One region of the Rhodoferax sp. WC2427 genome, then DNA from elsewhere that is predicted to be linked to it. Evidence: riboswitches for the same ligand, from Rfam matches in the RefSeq annotation. Region 1 holds a riboswitch; each other region holds the start of a gene.

Evidence for each region. A riboswitch is a leader RNA that binds a small molecule or an ion and turns the genes downstream of it on or off. The one in region 1 is predicted to bind thiamine pyrophosphate.
Region 2: it holds a riboswitch for thiamine pyrophosphate, as region 1 does, so the genes downstream of both, thiC (phosphomethylpyrimidine synthase ThiC) here and AB3G31_RS12510 (cytosine permease) in region 1, are expected to answer to the same signal.
Region 3: it holds a riboswitch for thiamine pyrophosphate, as region 1 does, so the genes downstream of both, AB3G31_RS10795 (thiamine ABC transporter substrate binding subunit) here and AB3G31_RS12510 (cytosine permease) in region 1, are expected to answer to the same signal.

The regions. Positions count from the first base shown of each region.
Region 1 is NZ_CP162006.1:2,660,656-2,667,591, forward strand. It holds gene AB3G31_RS12485 (acyl-CoA dehydrogenase family protein) at 1-1,002, opposite strand, end outside; gene AB3G31_RS12490 (chromate transporter) at 1,141-1,737, shown strand; gene AB3G31_RS12495 (chromate transporter) at 1,734-2,318, shown strand; gene AB3G31_RS12500 (hypothetical protein) at 2,335-2,931, opposite strand; gene AB3G31_RS12505 (ABC transporter ATP-binding protein) at 3,045-3,599, opposite strand; TPP riboswitch at 3,802-3,920, shown strand; gene AB3G31_RS12510 (cytosine permease) at 3,990-5,279, shown strand; gene thiD (bifunctional hydroxymethylpyrimidine kinase/phosphomethylpyrimidine kinase) at 5,315-6,172, opposite strand; TPP riboswitch at 6,214-6,321, shown strand; gene AB3G31_RS12520 (FAD-dependent oxidoreductase) at 6,401-6,936, shown strand, end outside.
Region 2 is NZ_CP162006.1:4,078,329-4,085,264, forward strand. It holds gene AB3G31_RS19020 (acetyl-CoA C-acyltransferase) at 1-505, opposite strand, end outside; gene pepA (flocculation-associated PEP-CTERM protein PepA) at 704-1,540, opposite strand; gene thiC (phosphomethylpyrimidine synthase ThiC) at 1,852-3,744, opposite strand; TPP riboswitch at 3,869-3,969, opposite strand; gene AB3G31_RS19035 (patatin-like phospholipase family protein) at 3,985-4,845, opposite strand; gene AB3G31_RS19040 (OmpA family protein) at 4,845-5,456, opposite strand; gene aceK (bifunctional isocitrate dehydrogenase kinase/phosphatase) at 5,663-6,936, opposite strand, start outside.
Region 3 is NZ_CP162006.1:2,273,077-2,280,012, reverse strand. It holds gene AB3G31_RS10825 (URC4/urg3 family protein) at 1-234, shown strand, start outside; gene upp (uracil phosphoribosyltransferase) at 254-883, shown strand; gene AB3G31_RS10815 (hypothetical protein) at 894-1,100, opposite strand; gene AB3G31_RS10810 (hypothetical protein) at 1,150-1,314, opposite strand; gene AB3G31_RS10805 (ABC transporter ATP-binding protein) at 1,564-2,208, opposite strand; gene AB3G31_RS10800 (ABC transporter permease) at 2,201-3,778, opposite strand; gene AB3G31_RS10795 (thiamine ABC transporter substrate binding subunit) at 3,779-4,801, opposite strand; TPP riboswitch at 4,847-4,945, opposite strand; gene AB3G31_RS10790 (VTT domain-containing protein) at 5,089-5,742, opposite strand; gene AB3G31_RS10785 (hypothetical protein) at 5,834-6,334, shown strand; gene AB3G31_RS10780 (cysteine hydrolase) at 6,349-6,936, shown strand, end outside.

The DNA of each region.
Region 1 (6,936 bases):
CTTGCACTGCAGGTCGGTGGTCCAGTACTTGGCCATGCTGGCGGTGGCGGTGTCCAGGCGGTCCTGCAGCAGCAGCTCGGTGCAGCGGTCGATGAACACCTGCGCCACCTGCACCTCGGTCTGCAGCTCGGCCAGGGTAAAGCGGGTGTTCTGGAAGCTGGCCACCGGCTGGCCAAACACCTTGCGTTCCTTCACGTAGGCCACGGTCCAGCCAATGGCCGCCTGGGCCGCCGCCACGGCGGTGATGGCAATCTGCAGGCGCTCCCAGGGCAACTGTTCCATCAGGCAGATGAAGCCCCGGTTTTCATGCAGGCTGCCGCCCAGCAGTTGCTCCGGGCCTAAATGCACATTGTCAAAAAACAGCTCGGCGGTGTCTTGCGCCTTCATGCCCAGCTTCTTCAGGCGCTTGCCCACAGTAAAGCCGGGCATGCCGCGTTCCACCAGGAACAGGCTGGTGCCCTTGGCCCCGGCGGCCGGGTTGGTCTTGGCCACCACCACCACCAGGTCGGCGTGCCAGCCATTGGTGATGAAAGTCTTGCTGCCGTTGAGGCGGTAGCTGCCATCCGCTTGCTGGAGGGCGGTGGACTGGATGCCCTGCAGGTCCGACCCGGCGGACGGTTCGCTCATGGCGATCGCGCCCACCATGGCCCCGCTGGCCATCTGCGGCAGGTATTTGGCTTTTTGCGCGGGCGTGGCGTAGTGCAGCAGGTACGGGGCCACGATTTCATTGTGCAGGCTGTAGCCGATGCCGGTAATGCCCGCGCGGGCCAGTTCCTCGATCTGCACCACCGAATACAGCTTGTCGGCCCCCGAGCCACCCCATTCTTCAGGCATGGACGGGCACAGGAAACCGTTGGCCCCGGCCTTGTGCCAGACGTTGCGGTCCACGTAGCCCTGCTCTTCCCAGGCGGCGTGGAAGGGCACGATCTCCTTGTCGACAAAACGGCGAAAGCTGTCACGAAAAGCCTCGTGGTCGGGGCCAAAAAGAGTGCGTTCAATCATGCGGATAGGGGGGGCAGGTGGAAGACCCGGCCAATGTACCGTAGCGCACCACAATGGGGCCACCGCGTAAGCCCTGCGTGCCTGGCCCGCGTCCTCCATTTGGAGGACAAACGCGGGTGCCGTGGCGATAATCCGGGCATGCATCCACCGTCCACCACAACACCCCCCTTCTCCGCCTCCGCGCCGCAACAGCCCCAATCCCCCACCGATCTTTTCCTGTCCTTCACCTGGCTGGCCCTGCAGGGCTTTGGGGGGGTGCTGGGCGTGGTGCAGCGCGAAATGGTAGAGAAAAAGCGCTGGCTGACCCAAGAAGAGTTTCTCGAGGACTGGGCCGTGGCGCAGATCATGCCCGGCCCAAATGTGCTGAACCTGTCGGTGATGCTGGGCGACCGCCATTTCGGCCTGCGCGGGGCGCTGGCGGCCGCCACGGGCCTGCTGGCCCTGCCGCTGCTGGTGGTGCTGGCGCTGGCCCTGGTGTACGCCCAGTACGCCGAGCACCCGGCGGTCATCGGTGCCCTGCGCGGCATGGGCGCGGTGGCGGCGGGCCTGATCAGCGCCACCGGCCTGCGCCTGCTGCGGGCCGTACGCCGCCACGTGATGGGCGTGCCCCTGTGCGCGGTGCTGGGCGTGCTGAGCTTTGTGCCCATCGCACTGCTGCACTGGCCGCTGGCCTACGTGCTGCTGGTCGTCGGCGGCCTGGCCTGCGTGCAAACCTACCGCAAGCTGGCACCATGAGCAGCCTGCACAGCATCGCCATGCAGGGGCAGGACTGGCTGGCCCTGTGGTGGCATTTCACTTCGCTGTCGCTGCTGGCCGTGGGCGGCGCGATCACCGCGGCACCCGACATGCACCGTTTTCTGGTCGAGCAGCAGCACTGGCTGACCAATGAGCAGTTCAATACCTCCATCGCCATCGCCCAGGCCGCGCCGGGGCCGAATATTTTGTTCATCGCCCTGCTGGGCTGGAACGTGGGGCTGAATGCCGGTGGCTATGGTGCGGCCCTGCTGGGCATGGCCTGCACCATGCTGGGCATCCTGGTGCCCAGCACCACGCTGATGTGGTTATCCACCCGCTGGGGCCACCGCAACCGCGAGCTGCGCGCGGTGCGGGCCTTCAAACAAGGCATGGCCCCGATCGTGATTGCGCTGATGCTGGCCACCGGCTGGCTGCTGTCGAGTGCCCAGCACGGGCCCGAGCGCGACTGGCCGCTGTGGCTGCTGACGGGCCTCAGCGCCCTGGTGGTCTGGCGCACCAAGGTCCATATCTTGTGGCTGCTGGCCATCGGCGCGGCGCTGGGCGCGGCAGGCTGGGTGTGAAAACCAGCCCACGCGCCTAGAAGCGCAGCCGGTAGTACACCATCGGTCGGCCCCGGCTGAGGCGCAGCACCACCTTTTCGTTTGGGTTGAGCTGCAGGCCCAGCGCCCCACCCAGTTCAAACTGGATGCCGCGCGCACTGGCGGCGCTGAACTGCATCTCCAGCCGGGTGTTGTAGTTCAGGGGATTGGCCATTTGGCTGGTCACGCCCAACGTCGGGTCGGGCCAGGCACCCAGGTGCTGCCACACGCCGATGCGCACGCGCCCCTGGCCCGCGTCGGCAGACCGCCAGTGCAGGCCCAGGTCCAGACCGCTGGGCGCCGTACGCGTATCGCCCGCCAGGCTTTGGCGCGGGGCTGTGAAACCCATCCCCAGGCCAATGCCCGCCTGGGGCGCGGGGCCGGACCAGCCGGTGACGGTCAAACGGGAATCCAGCCGTGGATCGGCGCGTTGCAGGCTGGGTGCCGACAGCGTGGCAATCTCCAGCTGCGGGGCCGTTGCGGTAGCGGGATCGGCCTCTTGGGCCAGCACCCATCCGTCGCAACACACCAAAGCCAGCGCAACACCGTAGCGTGGCGTCCAAAGTGATTCAGGGCGAAAAGCGGCTACAGGCATGGCGACACACCCTCCAAGATATGTCTGTATTGTGCGGCAATGCCTCGGATTTTTCAGCCCATAAGGTGCAAAAAGCACACCGCCAGCGCCCTTTCAGGGTGCCGGACCGGTGCTTAAAACTCTTTGACCAGTGAGTAGGTCAGCCCGGCCGTCCCCAGCATGTCGATCTGGGCGTTCCAGCCGCCGCCAAAGCGCCAGCCCACCGCGGGCACGATGGCGGGCGAGAAGCCTTTGTAGTTCAGCGGCACCTTGTGGTTGTAGGGCGGTTTGTAGCCGTACAAAATGCCTGCGGACCACTTCAAATACACCTGGGGCTGGCTATCAAAGACGTTGTAGTAGCTCTTGCCCAGGTACAGGTAGCCGCTTTCCTGGCCAAACGAGTTGCTGAACAGCGCCAGGCCGTAAAAGCTGTTGTCGATGGTGGATTCGCGTTCCAGACCGGCCAGATGGACCGGACGGTGTTCTGGGTTGTAGCTGAAATGGGTGGTGTACGGGCTGAGTTCCAGCCGCCAGCGGTACGGCACGGCGGGTGCTTCGGCCGACGCCGTATCGGGAGCGGTGGCCGTTTGGGCCATGGCACTGCAGGCCAGGCCCAGCAAGGCGCAAGCGGCAAAAATGGCTGAAGCGGCTGAAGCGACAAAAGGCCGGGGGGTCAAAAAAACATCCATGGGGTGTTGAAAGAATAGGTTGGCTGGGGAGATGCAAGGCCGTCATCCATCGCGGATGCACACGAACCGCGTACCTGGCTGGCGAGCATTGTAACGCTACGGTTTTAATAGCTGGTTACGCCCATGCTGCCTGCACCAGGGCCTGATTTTGTGTTTAGTTGTAAGCCGCTGCGCTAGAATCCGCCCACCCCGCAGCAGTGCGGGGTTTCGCTAGGGGTGTTGCGGCTTTGGAACCTGTTGTGGTTGTGGGCCTGCGACTGAGAAAAACCCTTTGAACCTGATTGAGGTAATCCTCGCGCAGGGAAGCAAGTTCTTCCACGGCGGCCTTCTCCGGCCACACCCACCGTGCGGTTCAAGCCACCCTGCCTGCATTTTGCATGGAGCAAATGAATGGCATATTCACCGATTTTTCACAACGAAGCCCTGACGCCGATCCCGGCCGCAGGCCGTGTTTTCAGTGGGGCGGCGCATGCTGCCCTGTGGTTCAGCCTGGGCGTGGGCCTGCTGGTGATGCAGATCGGCGCCTACCTGGTGCCCGCCGTGGGCACGCAGCAGGCGCTGCTGGCCATCGTGCTGGGCTCGGTGCTGGGGGCGGGGCTGCTGGCCTGGGTGGCGCGCATCGCCTGCGACAGCGGGCTGTCCAGCGCCGGGCTGATGCATGCCACCTTTGGCAGCGGTTTTGCCCGGTTGCCGGTGCTGCTGAACATCGTGCAGCTGGTGGGCTGGACCACGTTTGAGCTGGTCATCATGCGCGACGGCACTGCCGCCATTGCCCAGCACAGCCTGGGCTGGAACCTCAGCGGCAGCCAGGGTGTGCTGCTGACCACTCTGCTGTGGGGCGCGGTGCTGACCGCCTTGATGGCGGCGTCCATGCTGACCCTGGTGCGCAAGTTCATTGGCCGCTTTGGCCTACCGCTGGTGGTGCTGTCGCTGCTGTGGCTGAGCTGGCAGTTCGCCCAGAAGCTGCTGGCCGCCGACGCGCCCGCCTTCTGGCGCCGCCCGGGCGACGGCAGCATGGGCCTGCTGTCGGCCATGGACCTGGTGATTGCCATGCCGGTGTCGTGGCTGCCACTGGTGGCCGACTACGCCCGCCACGGCCGCAGCGGCAAATCGGCCATGGCCGGCACCTGGCTGGGCTACGCGCTGGCCAATATCTGGTGCTACGCGCTGGGCGTGGTGGTGGTGACGGTGGCCGCACCGGGCACTGACCTGGTCACCGCGCTGCTGCTGGCCCAGGGCGGGCTGCTGGCGCTGGGGCTGATCTTGTTTGACGAAATCGACAACGCCTATGGCGACGTGTACTCGGGCGCGGTATCGGCCCACAGCCTGCACCCCAAGCTGAGCATCCGCCGCTGGGGCCTGCTGCTGGCCATGGGCTGTACTGCGCTGGCGCTGGTGCTGCCCATCCACAGCCTGGAGCCGTTTTTGCTGATGCTGAGCTCGGTGTTCGTGCCGCTGTTCGGCGTGATTCTGGGCCGCCTGGGCAGCCATGCCACCGCCTCGGTGCAGCGCCTGGTGGAGCCGCTGGCCGCCGCGCTGTGGCTGGCCGGCATCGCTCTGTACCACCTGCTGGCCACCTACGCACCGCAGTTCGGCGCGGCCCTGCCCACGCTGGCCGTGGTGTACCTGGCGGCCTGGGTGAGCCGCCCGCTGCGGATTACTTACGCACTACAAAAATAGTAGCTACTCACGCTTATGGAATAAGCGCTAGCGGCTTATTTCTTATAAATTTCTCCGGCGAGCACCTGCATAGCCACAGGCGCAAAGCCGTGGTTCAACGGGCCCTGGCCGTGGCCGGTGTGCACCTGGGCCCCGCCGCGGATCGCCCCCAGGATGTAACTGCGTGCCAGCCCCACCGCCTCGGGCAAGGCCTGGCCCTGCGCCAGGTACACCGCGATGGCGGACGACAGCGTACAGCCGGTGCCGTGGCCGTTGTGGGTGGCAATGCGCACCGACTCCCAGCGCTGGCGCGTGCCATCGGCCAGGCCCAGTACATCGACCACCGCACTGCCCGGCAGATGGCCGCCCTTGACCAGCACCGCCTGCGCACCCAGCGCCAGCAGGTCGGCCACGGCGGGCTCCAGTGCGGCGGCATCTTCCACGCTGCGGCCCAGCAGCAAGGCGGCCTCGTCCAGATTCGGCGTAACCACCGTGGCGCGGGGAAACAGCTGGTCTACCAGCACCTGCACCGTTTCGCGGGCCATCAGCCGGTCGCCGCTGGTGGCCACCATCACCGGGTCGAGCACCACTTTTTGGAGCTGGTAGTGGTCGATGGCCCAGGCCACTACTTCCACCATTTCGGGGGAATGCAGCATGCCGATCTTCACCGCATCCACGCCAATGTCGTCCAGCACGGCCTGCAGCTGGGCTTTCAGGAAAGCGGGGGGTACAGGGTGGATGGCGGTGACGCCCCGGGTGTTTTGCGCAGTAAGTGCGGCCAGCGCCGTCATGCCATAGCAGCCCAGGGCGCTGAAGGTCTTCAGGTCGGCCTGGATACCGGCGCCGCCGCCGCTGTCGGACCCGGCGATGGACAGCAGGCGCAGGTAGCGGGGGGAGCTTGGTGGGTAGGTCATGCGGAAATTATCGGCGAGCGAATGTGATGTAATTCATGCTGCGGATGAAACAGGGGTGTCTGGCTACTGCAATTGCGGCGGCAGGACTGAGAAAGACCCTCATACCCGATCCAGGTAATACTGGCGTGGGAAGATTTCCATCAACGACTGAGCCTCGTTTTGTCCTGCCTTGAATAGGACTTTCACGTGGCTACCAGCCTCTCCACCACCATCCTCGGCGCGGGCCTGATGGGCCGCCTGCTGGCCCTGGCACTGGCACGCGCGGGCCACACGGTGCAGGTGTTTGAAGCCGGGGGGCCCGAGGCAGAAGGCGCAGCCGCCCGGGTGGCCGCCGCCATGCTGGCCCCGCTGGCCGAGTCGGCCATCACCGAATCCAGCGTGGTCCAAATGGGCCAGCACGGGCTGCGGCGCTGGCCGGAGCTGATCGCGCAACTCGACGCGCCGGTGTTTTTCCAGCAAAACGGCACGTTGATCCTGTGGCACCGGCAAGACGCGGCCGAGGCCACACGCTTTGGCCACCAACTGACGGCCACGCGCCAGCAGTTGCCCAGCCTGCCCGCGCCCCAGGCAGTGGATGCCACCGCCATCGCGCAATTGGAGCCCAGCGTCGGCACCCGCTTCGCCCAGGGCCTGTACCTGCCCGGTGAAGGCCAGTTGGACAACCGCCAACTGCTGGCCGCACTGCTGCTGCAGCTGCAAAAACACCAGGTTGTGATGCACTGGCACACCCCACGCGCGCCCCAGGATTGCCAGGCCGACTGGGT
Region 2 (6,936 bases), 1.4 Mb from region 1:
CGCAGTCTTCGCCAAAGCTGCCCATGGAGCGGCCCGGCTCGTAGGCATCTTCCAGCCCGTCCAGCATCATGTGGTCCAGCACCTGGCCGTGGCCGATGCGGATGCCGCTGCGCCCCTGGGGCAGCAGGTGGGGCGCGTTGGTCATGCTCTCCATGCCCCCGGCCACCACCAGGTCGTGGCTGCCCGCCACCAGCATGTCGTGCGCCATCATGGTGGCAAACAGGCCCGAGCCGCACATCTTGGACAGCGTGACCGCCCCCGTGCCCTGCCCCAGCCCGCCCTTGAACCCCGCCTGCCGCGCCGGAGCCTGCCCCTGCCCCGCCATCAGGCAGTTGCCCATCACCACCTGGTCGATCCGCGCCGGGTCCACCCCCGCCCGCGCCACCGCCGCCCCAATAGCCGCCCCGCCCAGATCGTGCGCCGCCAGCGTGGCGAAGGCCCCCTGGAATGCCCCCATGGGGGTGCGGGCGGCGGACAGGATGACGATGGGGTCGGTGGTGGGCATGGTGGCACTCCTTTAGAGGCACTGTACGCCTGCTGGCCCGGCAGGTGCGGCACGGCGAATGGCATGGCGCCCCGGGCAGAAGGGCCCGGCGCCATCCGCCAGCAGATACCGGGGTGCCAAGAAGCGGTGGCTATCGGGATTCATTTTCCCCATTAAAAAAGGGGCCTAGGCCCCTTAATGCATGGTTCACCGTGCGATTTACTTTTCAGCGCGACGGCGGCGTGAAACGGCCAAACCGACCAGTCCCAAACCGAGTAGAGCAATACTGGCGGGTTCAGGCACTTTATTCACAGGGGTGTTTCCAAAGTCCACGCCACCAGAAGCATTGTTAATCGCAACCAAACCATTGGTTGCCGCATCAAAACCGCCCGATGTATTGGTGAAGCTAGTGAACAAGGTGTCGTAAAAAGGATTGGGTGTTACAAAAAACAATGCCCCATCGGCAGTTAAGGAAAATGCCAGAGTTGCATTTAACGAAGTGCCAAATAATTCATTGATACTGGACGAGGCCACGATGCCCGAACCCGAACCCAACAAAACCGTATCCGACGAATGCACCACCGTGCCGCTGCTGGCGTCGGCATTATTTGCCATACTGAATACGCTATTGGATCCGTCAGATTTTTCACCCCACAAAGTAGAGGTTAATGAATTCACGGTGTAGGTGCTGCCAACTGCGCCGAAAGACCCGCTCAACAAACTTGTGGTGTAGCTGTACTCGGCCCACAACGCGTAGCCCTTGGTATTGCTCAATCCTAGACCCGTATCACCGGCGCCCAATAAGCTTCCCTGCGCATCGGTAAATGAAGTCAGCTGAATATAGCCAATACCTGACATGGTCTGGGCGATTGGATTCAACGCGATTAACGTCGATGCCGATCCATTCATGAAGTTGGCATTATAAGTGGGTGCAACATAACCAAAAAAACTTGGATCCACGACAAAACTCGGTGTGGGCGCAGCGAAGGCCGGCAATGTGAAACCAGCTGCAGCAACGACTGCATACATAGCGGCAGTCTTAAATACGTTTTTCATGAAATATCCAGGTTTTAGAGGCAAGGCGAGCACCACTATTGGCGCTGATACATTTGTTACAAGCAATGTACATGCCAATTTTCAAAATCCCTTTGAATCAACGACTTATAAGGAAAAAATACCTTTTCACAAATCCGAGTGTAAGAAAAATCGATATGTTGTATAACGAACAGATAAAACAAAGAAAATCTGTTATAGGAACTTGGAAAATACCGCCAATTCCCGAGCTCTTGTGCAGGTTGTAAAAAGCTGCGCAGGGCGTGCGGTGTCCACACGCCCTGCGCAGCGGCAGCACTGCCGCTTCCGCGCGCCTAGCCTTGTGCGATCGGGATCACCGCGTTCACCGGCACGTAGATTTCCCCGCCTGCGCTTTTGAATTCCTGCGACTTTTCCAGCATGCCCTGTTCGGCTGCGGCGGCTTCGCTCACACCCAGGTTCTTGGCGTACTCGCGCACCTCTTGCGTGATCTTCATGGAGCAGAACTTGGGGCCGCACATGGAGCAAAAGTGCGCCACCTTGGCCGAGTCCTTGGGCAGGGTTTCGTCGTGGAATTTCTTCGCGGTTTCGGGGTCCAGCGACAGGTTGAACTGGTCCATCCAGCGGAACTCGAAGCGGGCCTTGGACAGCGCGTCGTCGCGGTAGCGCGCACCCGGGTGGCCTTTGGCCACGTCGGCGGCGTGGGCGGCGATCTTGTAGGTGATGATGCCCACCTTCACGTCGTCGCGGTCGGGTAGGCCCAGGTGCTCCTTGGGCGTGACGTAGCACAGCATGGCAGTGCCAAACCAGCCGATCATGGCCGCGCCTATGCCGCTGGTGATGTGGTCGTAGCCGGGCGCAATGTCGGTGGTCAGCGGGCCCAGGGTATAGAACGGGGCCTCACCGCAGTGCTTGAGCTGCTCGGTCATGTTCTCCTGCACCATGTGCATGGGCACATGGCCGGGGCCTTCGATCATGACCTGCACGTCCTGCTGCCAGGCGCGTTGCGTCAGCTCGCCCAGGGTGCGCAGTTCGGCAAACTGGGCCTCGTCGTTGGCATCGGCGCTGGAGCCGGGGCGCAGGCCGTCGCCGAGCGAGTAGCTGACGTCGTAGGCCTTCAGGATCTCGGTCATCTCATCGAAGTGGGTGTAGATGAAATTCTCTTGGTGGTGGGCAATGCACCACTTGGCCATGATGGAGCCGCCGCGCGAGACGATACCGGTCATGCGGTTGGCGGTGAGGTGGATGAACGGTAGGCGCACACCGGCGTGCACGGTGAAGTAGTCCACGCCCTGCTCGGCCTGCTCGATCAGGGTGTCGCGGAAGATTTCCCAGGTCAGGTCTTCGGCCACGCCGCCCACTTTTTCCAGCGCCTGGTAGATCGGCACGGTGCCGATGGGCACAGGGCTGTTGCGGATGATCCAGTCGCGGGTGGTGTGGATGTTTTTGCCGGTGGACAGGTCCATCACCGTGTCGGCACCCCAGCGGATCGCCCAGACCAGTTTTTCGACTTCTTCTTCGATGCTGGAGGTGACGGCCGAGTTGCCGATGTTGGCGTTGATCTTGACCAGGAAGTTGCGGCCAATGGCCATGGGCTCGACTTCGGGGTGGTTGATGTTGAGCGGGATCACGGCGCGGCCGCGGGCCACTTCGGAGCGCACGAACTCGGGGGTCATCACCTTCGGGATACTGGCACCGAAGCTGTTGCCTGCCAGGCGCTGGTCGCGCTCGGTGTTGGCAGCGTACTGGGCCATCCACTCCATCTTTTGGTTCTCGCGCAGGGCGACGAATTCCATTTCAGGAGTGATGATGCCTTGGCGGGCGTAGTGCATCTGCGAGACATTGGCACCGGCCTTCGCCCGGCGCGGTGTGCGTTGCAGGCCACTGGCCTGTGCGCGCAACAGATGCAGCGCTTCGTTCTCATCGTTCTTGCGGCCATCGTCCAGCGCGTGCAGGATGCGGGCGGCGTAGGCCTCGGTGTCGCCCCGGGCTTCGATCCAGCCCGCACGCAGGGCCTGCAGACCGGCGCGCACGTCGATCTGGGCGGCGGGGTCGGTGTAGGGGCCGGAGGTGTCGTAGACGGTGACGGCCTCGCCGTTGCTCTGCATGATTTCGCGCAGCGGCACGCGCAGGTCGGGGCGGCTGCCCTGGATGTAGCGCTTGGTACTGGCGGGCAGTGGATCGCAGGCGTAGCGCAGTAACTGGGCGAATTTGTCGGGTGCGTTCATGGGGTCTCCTTTGGATGGTGGAGCCCGGAATGCGCAGCCAGACCGCGCAAACCCCCAAGGAGATGCCCCGCTGCCTTGCGGCTGGGACGTGTAGACGGTAAGCGCCCGTACCCTCCAGGGATAGGACGCAGTCGTCAAGCTCTTCTTACGCTGGTATGAACCAGATCAAGTTCGCGGGTTTGGATTCCATCTCAGCGCAGCCACTGCGCACCCCGGGCAGCGCGCAGTGTACGGCATCGGCTAGCCGGTCCGGCCCAGGCTGAAGCCCCGCGCCCGCAGGAGTTGGCGCAAGGCAGGCAAGGCCGCCACACCGGACTCGTAGCCCGCCTGGACGATTTCCTTGCGCACGGTGAAATCGGTGCTGGAAAAGCGAGCGGTGTCCGGGCGGACCAGGAAGTCGGCGGTTTGCCCCTCCAGCTGCGAGAGCGAGCGGCCCATGATTTCAAACGACTGCAGAATCACCTCGTAGAGGCCCGCACGGGTGCTGTTTTGCGGCAACACGCCCACGTCCACGCCAATCACCACATCGGCTCCCAGCCTGCGGGCAGCCTTGACGGGCAAGGGGCTGACCAGGCCGCCGTCCACCAGTTCCTCGTCGCCAATCACACAGGGCACAAACACCCCGGGAATCGAGCACGATGCGCGTACGGCCGCACCGGCATTGCCGCCAGACAACAGGCGCAGTTCGCCAGATTTCAGTACCGTGGCCACCGCGCCGAACCGGCGCTTGAAGCGCTCCATGGGCACATCCTTGACGTACTGGTTGACCAGCCTTTGTAGCGTTTCGCCAGTGAACATGCCGCGTTTGTTGCCCTGGCCCAGATCGACGATTTCGATGTCGCGCAGCCGCAGTGCTACCTCTTCGATCTGCCAGGGCGTGTAGCCCGCGGCATAAAACGCGCCGACCAGGGACCCGGCACTGGTGCCCGCCACCACCTCGGGGGCCAGACCGGCCTCGACCAGGGCCTTGAGCACGCCGATATGGGCAAATCCCCGGGCCGAACCGGCGCCCAGGGCCACCCCGATTTTGGGACTGGCCGCAGCCGCCTGCGCGAGCCAGGGTGCAGTCCCTGCAGCGGCCAGCAGTGTCCGGCGCAACATTACCGATTGTCCGGTAGCTGGATCAGACCTTCGTCCACCATCTTGCGCAGTTTGTCGAAAGCCGACGCAAACGCGTTGGCGGGTTCGCCCTGGGTCAAGGTTTCCACCTTTTCGTCCAGCACCATCAGCTCGACGCGGCGGTTCAGCGTGCGCCCCTGGTCGCTGGCGTTGGAGGCAACCGGTCGGTGGTAGGCGAAGCCTGCGGAGACGATGCGCCGGGGCTCGACACCGCGCTCTTCCAAGGCCTTGCGCAACGCACGGGCCCGGTTGTCGGACAAGGTCTGGTTCATATCCAGGCCCCCCACGTTGTCGGTATGGCCCTCCACGCTGACATCGTGGGTGGTTTTGTTTTTCAGCAAGCTGGCCAGGCGGTCCAGGTAGGGTGCGGCTTCCTCGGTTTTGAAGGTGTACTCGCCGGTGGCGAACAACACCGTGACAGGCAGAACAATTTGCACGCCCCGCTCGGTTTGCTCGATATCCAGCGTGGGGCCGGTGTAGGCCACCGGTGCGGGCGGTGGGGTCTGGCAGGCGGCCAGCGCCACGCCCAGCACCACTGCGGCGCCCAGACGCCCCCCGTGCCAGGCGCGCAGTCGAAGTTTTGAATTGTCCATGGTGTGAATTTTTCCTGTGTCTTGGTGGGGGCATACATGGCGGTGGACCGCATGGATGTGGCAGGTGAACGCAAGCAAGGCGGTCACGGAAAGCCCAGGAATTTTATCGTCCGCACATATTTTTAAATTGAAAATTGCATGCGTGTGTACAAAACAAGGGTAAAGCCCGGCGTGAACCGGAACTTTTTCACACCCTCACGCTGAATTCAAGCCGCCCCGAAGCGTTTGTCCTGCTCGTACGGGAAGACGTCGTGTACGTAGCCCGCCTGGATGCGCTCCTTGTGCGCTTGCCAGAAGCTGGCCTCCAGCAAATCGGCGTGGTGGCGCATGAAGGCTTCGCGCACCAGCGGGTTGCCCAGCAAGAAGGGGCCAAAAGTTTCGGGAAATACGTCCTTGGGGCCGACCCGGTACCAGATCTCGCCGCTCATTTCCTCCTCTTCGTTGCGCGGCTGGGGCACGGTGCGGAAGTTGCAGTCGGTGAGGTATTCGATCTCGTCGTAATCGTAGAACACCACCTTGCCGTGGCGTGTCACGCCAAAGTTCTTCCACAGCATGTCGCCGGGAAAGATGTTGGCGGCCACCAGGTCCTTGATGGCGTTGCCGTACTCGACCACCGAGCGCTCGATCTGGGCGCGGGCCCGGCGGTCGTCCGGGCCCGCGTCAAAGGCCTCCTGCAGGTAGATATTGAGCGGGATCATGCGGCGCTCGATGTAGACGTGCTTGATGACCACCTCCAGCTGCCCATCCCCATCGCGGTCGCTGATTTCCAGCTGGCTGGGGGCACACTTTTCCAGCTCGGCAATCACTGCGTCGCTGAACCGGTCGCGCGGAAATGCCACCTCGCTGTACTCCAGCGTATCGGCCATGCGGCCCACGCGGTCGTGCTGCTTGACCAGCAAATACTTGGCCTTGATCTGCTCGCGGGTGGTGTCTTTTTGCGGCGGAAAGTAGTCTTTGATGACCTTGAACACGTAGGGAAACGACGGCATGTCGAACACCAGCATCACCATGCCCTTGATGCCCGGCGCAATGCGGAACTGGTCGGTGGAATGGCGCTGGTGCAGCAGCAGATCGCGGTAAAACAAGGTCTTGCCCTGCTTGGCCAGGCCGAGCGCGTTGTAGATTTCATTGCGCGGCTTGCGCGGCATCATGCTGCGCAGAAACTGCACGTAGGCGCTGGGGATTTCCATGTCCACCATGAAGTAGGCGCGCGCAAAGCTGAACAGCAACAGCATGTCGTCTTCGCCAAACAGCGCGGCATCGATGGCCAGGCGGTCCTGCGCATCGTGCAGGATGGGCAGGGCAAACGGGTGCTCCTGGAAGCCGTTGATCACCTTGCCGCAGATGTACGCCCCCTTGTTGCGGAAGAACAGGCTGGTGAGCACCTGGATCTGGAAATTGGCCCGCAGCGTCACCTCGCCCAGTTGCAGGCGCACCGCCGCCTCTACATAGGCGATGTCGCGCACCAGGTCGCCAAACG
Region 3 (6,936 bases), 390 kb from region 1:
ACCCAGGCGCACACCGCAGGCGACGAATGCATCGTCGAATGGCGCGCTTTGACGGTGGCCCTGCTGGACGAACTGGCCCCGCTGGTGCGCGCCGAGCTAGGCCTTACCGCCGCGCAAATGCCGCTGGCCTGCGTGTTGGAGGGCGGCACATGGGCCGCAGGCCGCGTGCTGGCCCAGCGCTTGCGGGGCGGTACACCACCCCTGAACATCGCCAGCGATGGCACCGTTTTCTAACCCATTGAAGAAGCACACCATGAGCAACGTCCACCTGATCAACCACCCGCTGGTGCAACACAAGCTGACGCTGATGCGCCGCAAGGATGCCAGCACCAACACCTTCCGCCGCCTGCTCAACGAGCTGAGTTCGCTGATGGCCTACGAGGTCACGCGCGACATGCCGATGCAAGACGTGGAGATCGAAACCCCGCTGGAGACCATGACCGCCCGGGTGATCGACGGCAAGAAGCTGGTGTTTGTGTCCATCCTGCGCGCGGGCAACGGCATTCTGGAGGGCATGCTCAGCGTGGTGCCGGGCGCGCGCGTAGGCCATGTGGGCCTGTACCGCGACCCCAAGACGCTGACGGCCGTGGAGTACTATTTCAAGATGCCCAAGGACATGCAAGAGCGCGATGTGGTGATCGTGGACCCCATGCTGGCCACCGGCAACTCGGCCATTGCGGCGGTGGAGCGGCTCAAGGAGCTGAACCCGAAGTCGATCAAGTTTGTCTGCCTGCTGACCTGCCCCGAAGGCGTGGCCGCGTTGCAGGCTGCGCACCCCGATGTGGCCATCTATACCGCCGCCATCGACCGCCAGCTCAACAGCCACGGCTACATCGTGCCCGGTCTGGGCGATGCGGGTGACCGTATTTTCGGCACCCAATAACCAAGCAGATTTAGACGATGACGGTCAGGTCGGTCGAGTTCACCAGGCTGGAGCCAGCGCGGGGCCACTCGACCAGCACGCCCTTGTCGGTCTGGGCCAGCACGTAGCCGTCGGTGCGCTCGATGCTGCCACGACGCACCAGGTTGACGCGCTCGCCGGGGGCAAACTGGATTTGGGCAACGGCGAACAGGGATTTGATGAAATACAGAACTTGCATGGTGAAACTCCAAAAAGGACTCAGGCACGGCGCCTGAAAATGGTAAAAATTACTGGGATTGCAGCCACTGGCGTTCGCGGGACTCAAGGTCGGCGAACGACTGGGATTTGCCCAGATAGCTGTCTACATCGCGCTGGTCTTGCTGGTCGAGATGGCGACCGATGGCGTTGACCGCGTTGCGTGCGGAGAACCAAAATAAATAAAGAATGTGCATGGCCAAAATGTCCTGGGGTAAATCCGTTTCCCATTTTTCAGGGTTAACCCTAGTATCGCACAGAGCCGGTGCGCGCCCGCACGAAATAATGCACATAAGCGATTCTTGTTTGGTATAAGGCCCAGTTTTGCCTCAATTTGGTGCATGTCGGCAGCACCTTGCCAAGCCCGCAGGCGTCTGCGGATTTATAAGAAATAGGCCTCCAGCGCTTATTCCATAAGCGCAAGAAGCTACTTATTTAGGAGCAAATCACCATAACTGCTCCAGCCGCCCTGCCACCAGCCGCAGGCCGCGCGTGGCCATGGCCTGGGCTTCGGCTTCGTCGTGGGTGACCAACACCGTGGCCATACCGGCTTCAAAGATGCGCTGGCGGAATTCAGCCTGCAGGTCGCGGCGCAGGGCGGCATCCAGGGCGGAAAACGGCTCGTCCAGCAGCAGCGCACGGGGCGCGGTGATGAGGGCCCGTGCCAGGGCCACGCGCTGCTGCTCGCCACCCGAAAGCGTCCAGACCCGGTGCCGGGCGTGGTTGGCCAGGCCGAAGCGCTCCAGCAGGACTTCAGCGCGCTGGCGGGCCTGGGCCTTGGGCACCCGCTGCTCGACCAGGCCAAAGGCTACGTTGTCGCGCACGTCCAGATGCGGAAACAGCGCAAAGTCCTGGAACATCAGCGCAAAGCCGCGCCGCTCGGGCGGCAGGCGGCTGATGTCCTGGCCATCGAACCAGACGCTCCCCGACTCGGCGGCCTCCAGCCCGGCGGCAATCTTCAGCAAGGTGCTTTTGCCACTGCCCGAGGGGCCGAGCAAGGCGACGATTTCGCCCTCGGCCACTTGCAGGCTGAGCTGGTCGGCCAGCAAGCGCGGGCCGTAGTGTTTGGTGATGAAGCGCAGTTCAAGCATGGGGAGATTCTGTCCGGCGTGGGCCTTCGATCAACGCAAATGCGGCCAGGGCCAGCGCCATCAGCACGCAGGCCAGCACCAGAGCCGCATCGCCATTGGCAGCACCCGGGCGGCCCAGGCGCTGGTAGATCAGCGTGGTCAGCGTGGCCCATTCGGGGCGGGATAAAAACAGGGTCACGGCAAATTCGCCCAGAGCGGTAGCCGCCGCGAAAGCCATGCCCCGGCGCAGTGCGGGGGCCACCATGGGCAAGGTGACGCGCCAGAACACGCGCCAGGGGCTGGCGCCCAGGCTGCGGGCGGCCTGGGGCAGGTGTTCGGGCACGTTGTCCAGGGCCGATGCCAGCGACTTGGCGACAAACGGATAGGCCAGCACGGCGTAGGCGCACAACAGCAGCGGCAGGCTGGCGGTCCATTGCGGGTACAGCAGCAGCAGGCCGAAAGCCACGGTGATGGGCGACACCACAAACGGCAGGAACGCGGCGGCACGCATCGCTACGGAGCTTTGCGCGGCCAGCGCGTGCAGCACGCCCAGCACGGTGGCCAGCAGCAGCGCGGTGGCGGAAAAACGCAGGGTGTTCCACAGCGCGGCCAGCGTCTCAACGTCGGCCACCAGCGCCCAGGTGTCCCAGCCGGCATGGGCGGCGCGCCACACAATGGCTACCAGCGGCGCGGCGCAAAAGAAGGCCAGCACGCCCAGTGCCGCGGCCACGCCCAGCCAGTGCGCCGGGCGGCTGGGGTGCTGGCGGGCGATGGGCTGCACGCGGGTGGGCGTGGCCAGGCGTTTCTCAATAAGCGCGTAGCCCCAAGCCACCGTGCCGGTCAACAGCAGCATCCACAGCGCCAGCAGGCTGGCCGGGGCCAGTTGCAGCTCGTGGGCGACCAGGGTGTAGATCTCCACCTCCACCGTGGCGTAGCGCTGGCCACCCAGTACCAGGGCCAGGCCAAACCCGGCAAAGCAGTACAAAAACACCAGGCACAGGCTGGACGCCAGCCAGGGCAGGATGGCGGGCCACTCGACCCGCCAGAACGCCCGCCAGGGCGTGGCCCCCAGCGTGCGGGCCGCCGCCACGCGCGGCGCGCTGACGTGCTCCAGCGCGTCCACCCCGGCGCGCACCACCACGCACAGGTTGAAGAACAGGTTCCCGTACAGCAGCAGCCAAGGCGTGTCTTGCAGGTGGACATCCAGCCAGCCGCTGAACACCCCGCGCGGCCCCCACAGCGCCAGCACGCCCAGCGCGGCGACCAGGGTGGGCACCACAAACGGCAGCATCAACAGGCGCAGCACCAGGCTGCGGCCCGCAAACTCCCAGCGCGCCAGCACCCAGGCCACGGGCAAGCCCAGCAGCAGCGCGGCGATGCAGGTAGCCGCCGCCTGCAGCACCGACCACAGCACGCGCCAACGCAGATACGGATCGGTCCACAGTGCCCACGGGGAGCTGGGTGTTTGGGTGGCCAAATCGCCCCACCAGCCCTCGCCCGCCAGCCGCAGCACCGGGGCCACCAGCAGCACGCCCAAGGCCAGCAGCGGCAGCAGGGCCAACGCGGCCGATCGCCAACGGCGAGGCGGCATCTACTTCAAGACGACTTGCGTCCAGCGCGCCACCCAGCCCGTGCCCTTGTCGGCAATCGTCTCGGCGGGCAGGCTGTCAAAGGCGGTGGGTTCCACGGCGTGCTTCATCACGTCGGCCAGCGGCGTGTGGGCTTCGATGGGGTACATCCACATGGTGGTTTGCAAAGCCTCTTGCACCACGCCGGAGCGCATGAAGCGGATGAACTTGCCAGCCGCCTCCCGCTGGCCGCCACCGGCCACCAGGGCCACGCCCTCGACTTGGCGGAACACGCCACCCTTGAGGAACAGGTTGCCGGTGGGCGATTCGGTGATTTTTTCCTTGCTGTAGAACACCTCGGCCGCCGGGCTGCTGGCGTAGCTGACCACCAGCGGGCGGGTGCCGCCGTTGCGGCTGAATTCGGTGTAGTAGGCCTCGGTCCAGCCCTTTACGGCTTTCACGCCGTTGCCGCGCATGCGGGCCCACCAGTCAAAGGCCTTTTCTTCGCCCATACCGGCAATGGTGGCCAGCAAGAACGCGTAGCCGGGGCTGGAGGTGGCCGGGTTGGGCACCACCAGCAGGTTGCGGTAGGCGGGTTGGGCCAGGTCTTCCAGGGTCTTGGGCAGGGCCAGGCCGCTCTTGGCGAAGGCCGCCTTGTCAAAGTTCAGGTTGACGAAGCCGTAGTCCACCGGCACCACGTTGGCGTCCACCTGGGCGGTGGCCGAGCCCTGGGTGTAGGCCACCGGCTCCAGCACCTTGTTGGCCTGTGCCTTGGCGACGGACGCGTTGTCCAGGCCAAACACCACGTCGGCGATGGGCTGGGCACGGGTGAGGATGAGCTTGTTGAGCATCTCGCCCGCATCGCCCGCCTTGATGATGCTGAGCTTGACGCCAGACTCGGCCTCGAACTGGGCCAGAAGCGGCTTGGGCAGCGAGAACGAGCTGTGCACCAGCACCCGCAGCGGGGCGTCGTCAGCCAGGGCAGGGAGGGAAATGAATGCGGCCAGCGCGGTGGCGGCCAGGGTGAAACGACGGCGGTGCAGCATGGTTGCCTTTCAGTGCGCCAGCGGCAGACGCATGAAAAGGCCAAGAGGGTGACCCCATCACGCTCCCTCCGCTGGCATGACCCAGATCAGGTGTGGGGTATTTCTCAGTCTGGTTTTGAGATCCAGACACCCCCGGTGAAAAACCGGATTGTAGTGGTTGTCCACCGGCTCCAAGTTCTCCCTGCCAACACTGGATAAAGGTGTGGATAACCCTGCCAAGCACTTGTATAGGAAGGTTAAGTGCTTGATTTATATGGATAAAGCTTACGATGCCTAAAATTTAAGCATCAGGCGTTTTCGGCTTTGCCCGCATTGCGGCCCTTTAGCGCGCCTAACACAACCAGCGCCGCCGGGATCAAAATCATGGCCCAGATGATTTTGTCCAGGTTGTGCTTGACCCACGGGAAGTTGCCAAAGAAGTACCCGATGGTGACGATGCCCACCACCCACAGCGCACCGCCCAGCACGTCAAAAAACGTGAATTTGGCGCGGCCCATCATGGCCACCCCGGCTACAAACGGCGCAAAGGTGCGCACAAACGGCATGAAGCGCGCGGCCACCAGGGTCACGCCGCCGTAGCGTTCGTAAAACGCATGGGCCTGGTTGAAGGCTTTCTTGTTGAAGAATTTTGAGTCTTCCCACTGGAACACCTTAGGGCCAAAAAAGCGGCCAAGCGCATAGTTGCTCTGGTTGCCCAGGATGGCGGCCGCCAGCAGCAGGCCCACCGCAACGGGGTAGGACATCAGCCCTACGCCACACATGGCGCCCACCACAAACAGCAAGGAGTCGCCGGGCAGAAACGGCATGACCACCACGCCGGTCTCCACAAAGATGATCAGAAACAACAGTGCATAGACCCAGGGGCCATAGCTGATCACAAAGGCCTCCAGGTATTTGTCTACATGGAGAATGAAGTCGAGAAGTTGCATGAGAATGTCCATGGAGCGCGATTATCGTGGGTGGCTGCTGTCACCATGTGACATTGCCCCCACAGGACTTACGCCTGCCCGCCCCACCTACCCGAGTTGAAACATGAGCCACCTCTGCCCCGCCTGCCACAGCGAGAACGCCCGCGACGCGACCGTGTGCGCCCACTGTGCCGCCGCGTTGCCCCCACCCCAGCCCCCATCCTCACCCCAGCGCATGTCGTTGCTGGAGCAGGCCATGGCCAAACCCGAGGCCATGCCTTTCGCCAAGCCCGCTGCCGCACCTACTGCCCCCTCCATGGCCTCTCCCGTGCCGCCCCCGCCCGCAGCGCCGGTGCCATCACCCGAAGCCACCCCGGTCGCCGCAGCATCGCCCACCCCCCCACCGGCCCCCGTGGCGCCACCGCCTCCCGCGCCCGCAAAGCCTGCATTCAGCATGCCCCCCCTGCCCCCGCAGCCCCGACCACGGCGCCGCAGCCGCGCGCCCTGGGTACTCGCCATCGTCATGATGCTGGGCCTGATCGCAGCAGTGGGCTATGAGGCCTTGCAAGCCAACGGCATATCCTTGTCATCCCTGCTGTCCTCCCTGCGCTCCCCAGCCCCATGACCGCCTTTACTGCCATGTCGCACCACACCCACCTGCTCATCATCGACCCGCAAAACGACTTTTGCGATCTGCCGGGCGCCGCCCTGCCCGTGGCCGGTGCCACGGCCGACATGCAGCGCCTGGCGGCCTTCATCCGCGCCCACGGGCCACAGCTGACCGACATCACCCTCACGCTGGACTCGCACCACCGCATCGACATCGCCCACCCCACCTTCTGGCAGCAGGCCGATGGCAGCGCGGTGGCGCCGTTCACCACCATCACCGCCGCCGCCGTGCACGCAGGCCAGTACCTGCCGCGCCAGCCTGGGGCGCTGGGGCGCACGCTGGCCTACCTGGACGCCCTGGAAGCCCGGGGCCGCTATCTGCTGATGGTGTGGCCGGTGCACTGCGAAATCGGCAGCTGGGGCCACAACGTGCATGCCGACGTGCGCGCCGCCTACAACGCCTGGGAAGACCAGCAGGGCCGCAACGCCACCAAGCTCACCAAGGGCAGCAACCCCTGGACCGAGCACTACAGTGCCGTCATGGCCGAGGTGCCCGACGCGCACGACGAAGCCACCGGCCTCAACCACACGCTGATGGCCGCCATGGACCAGGCCGAC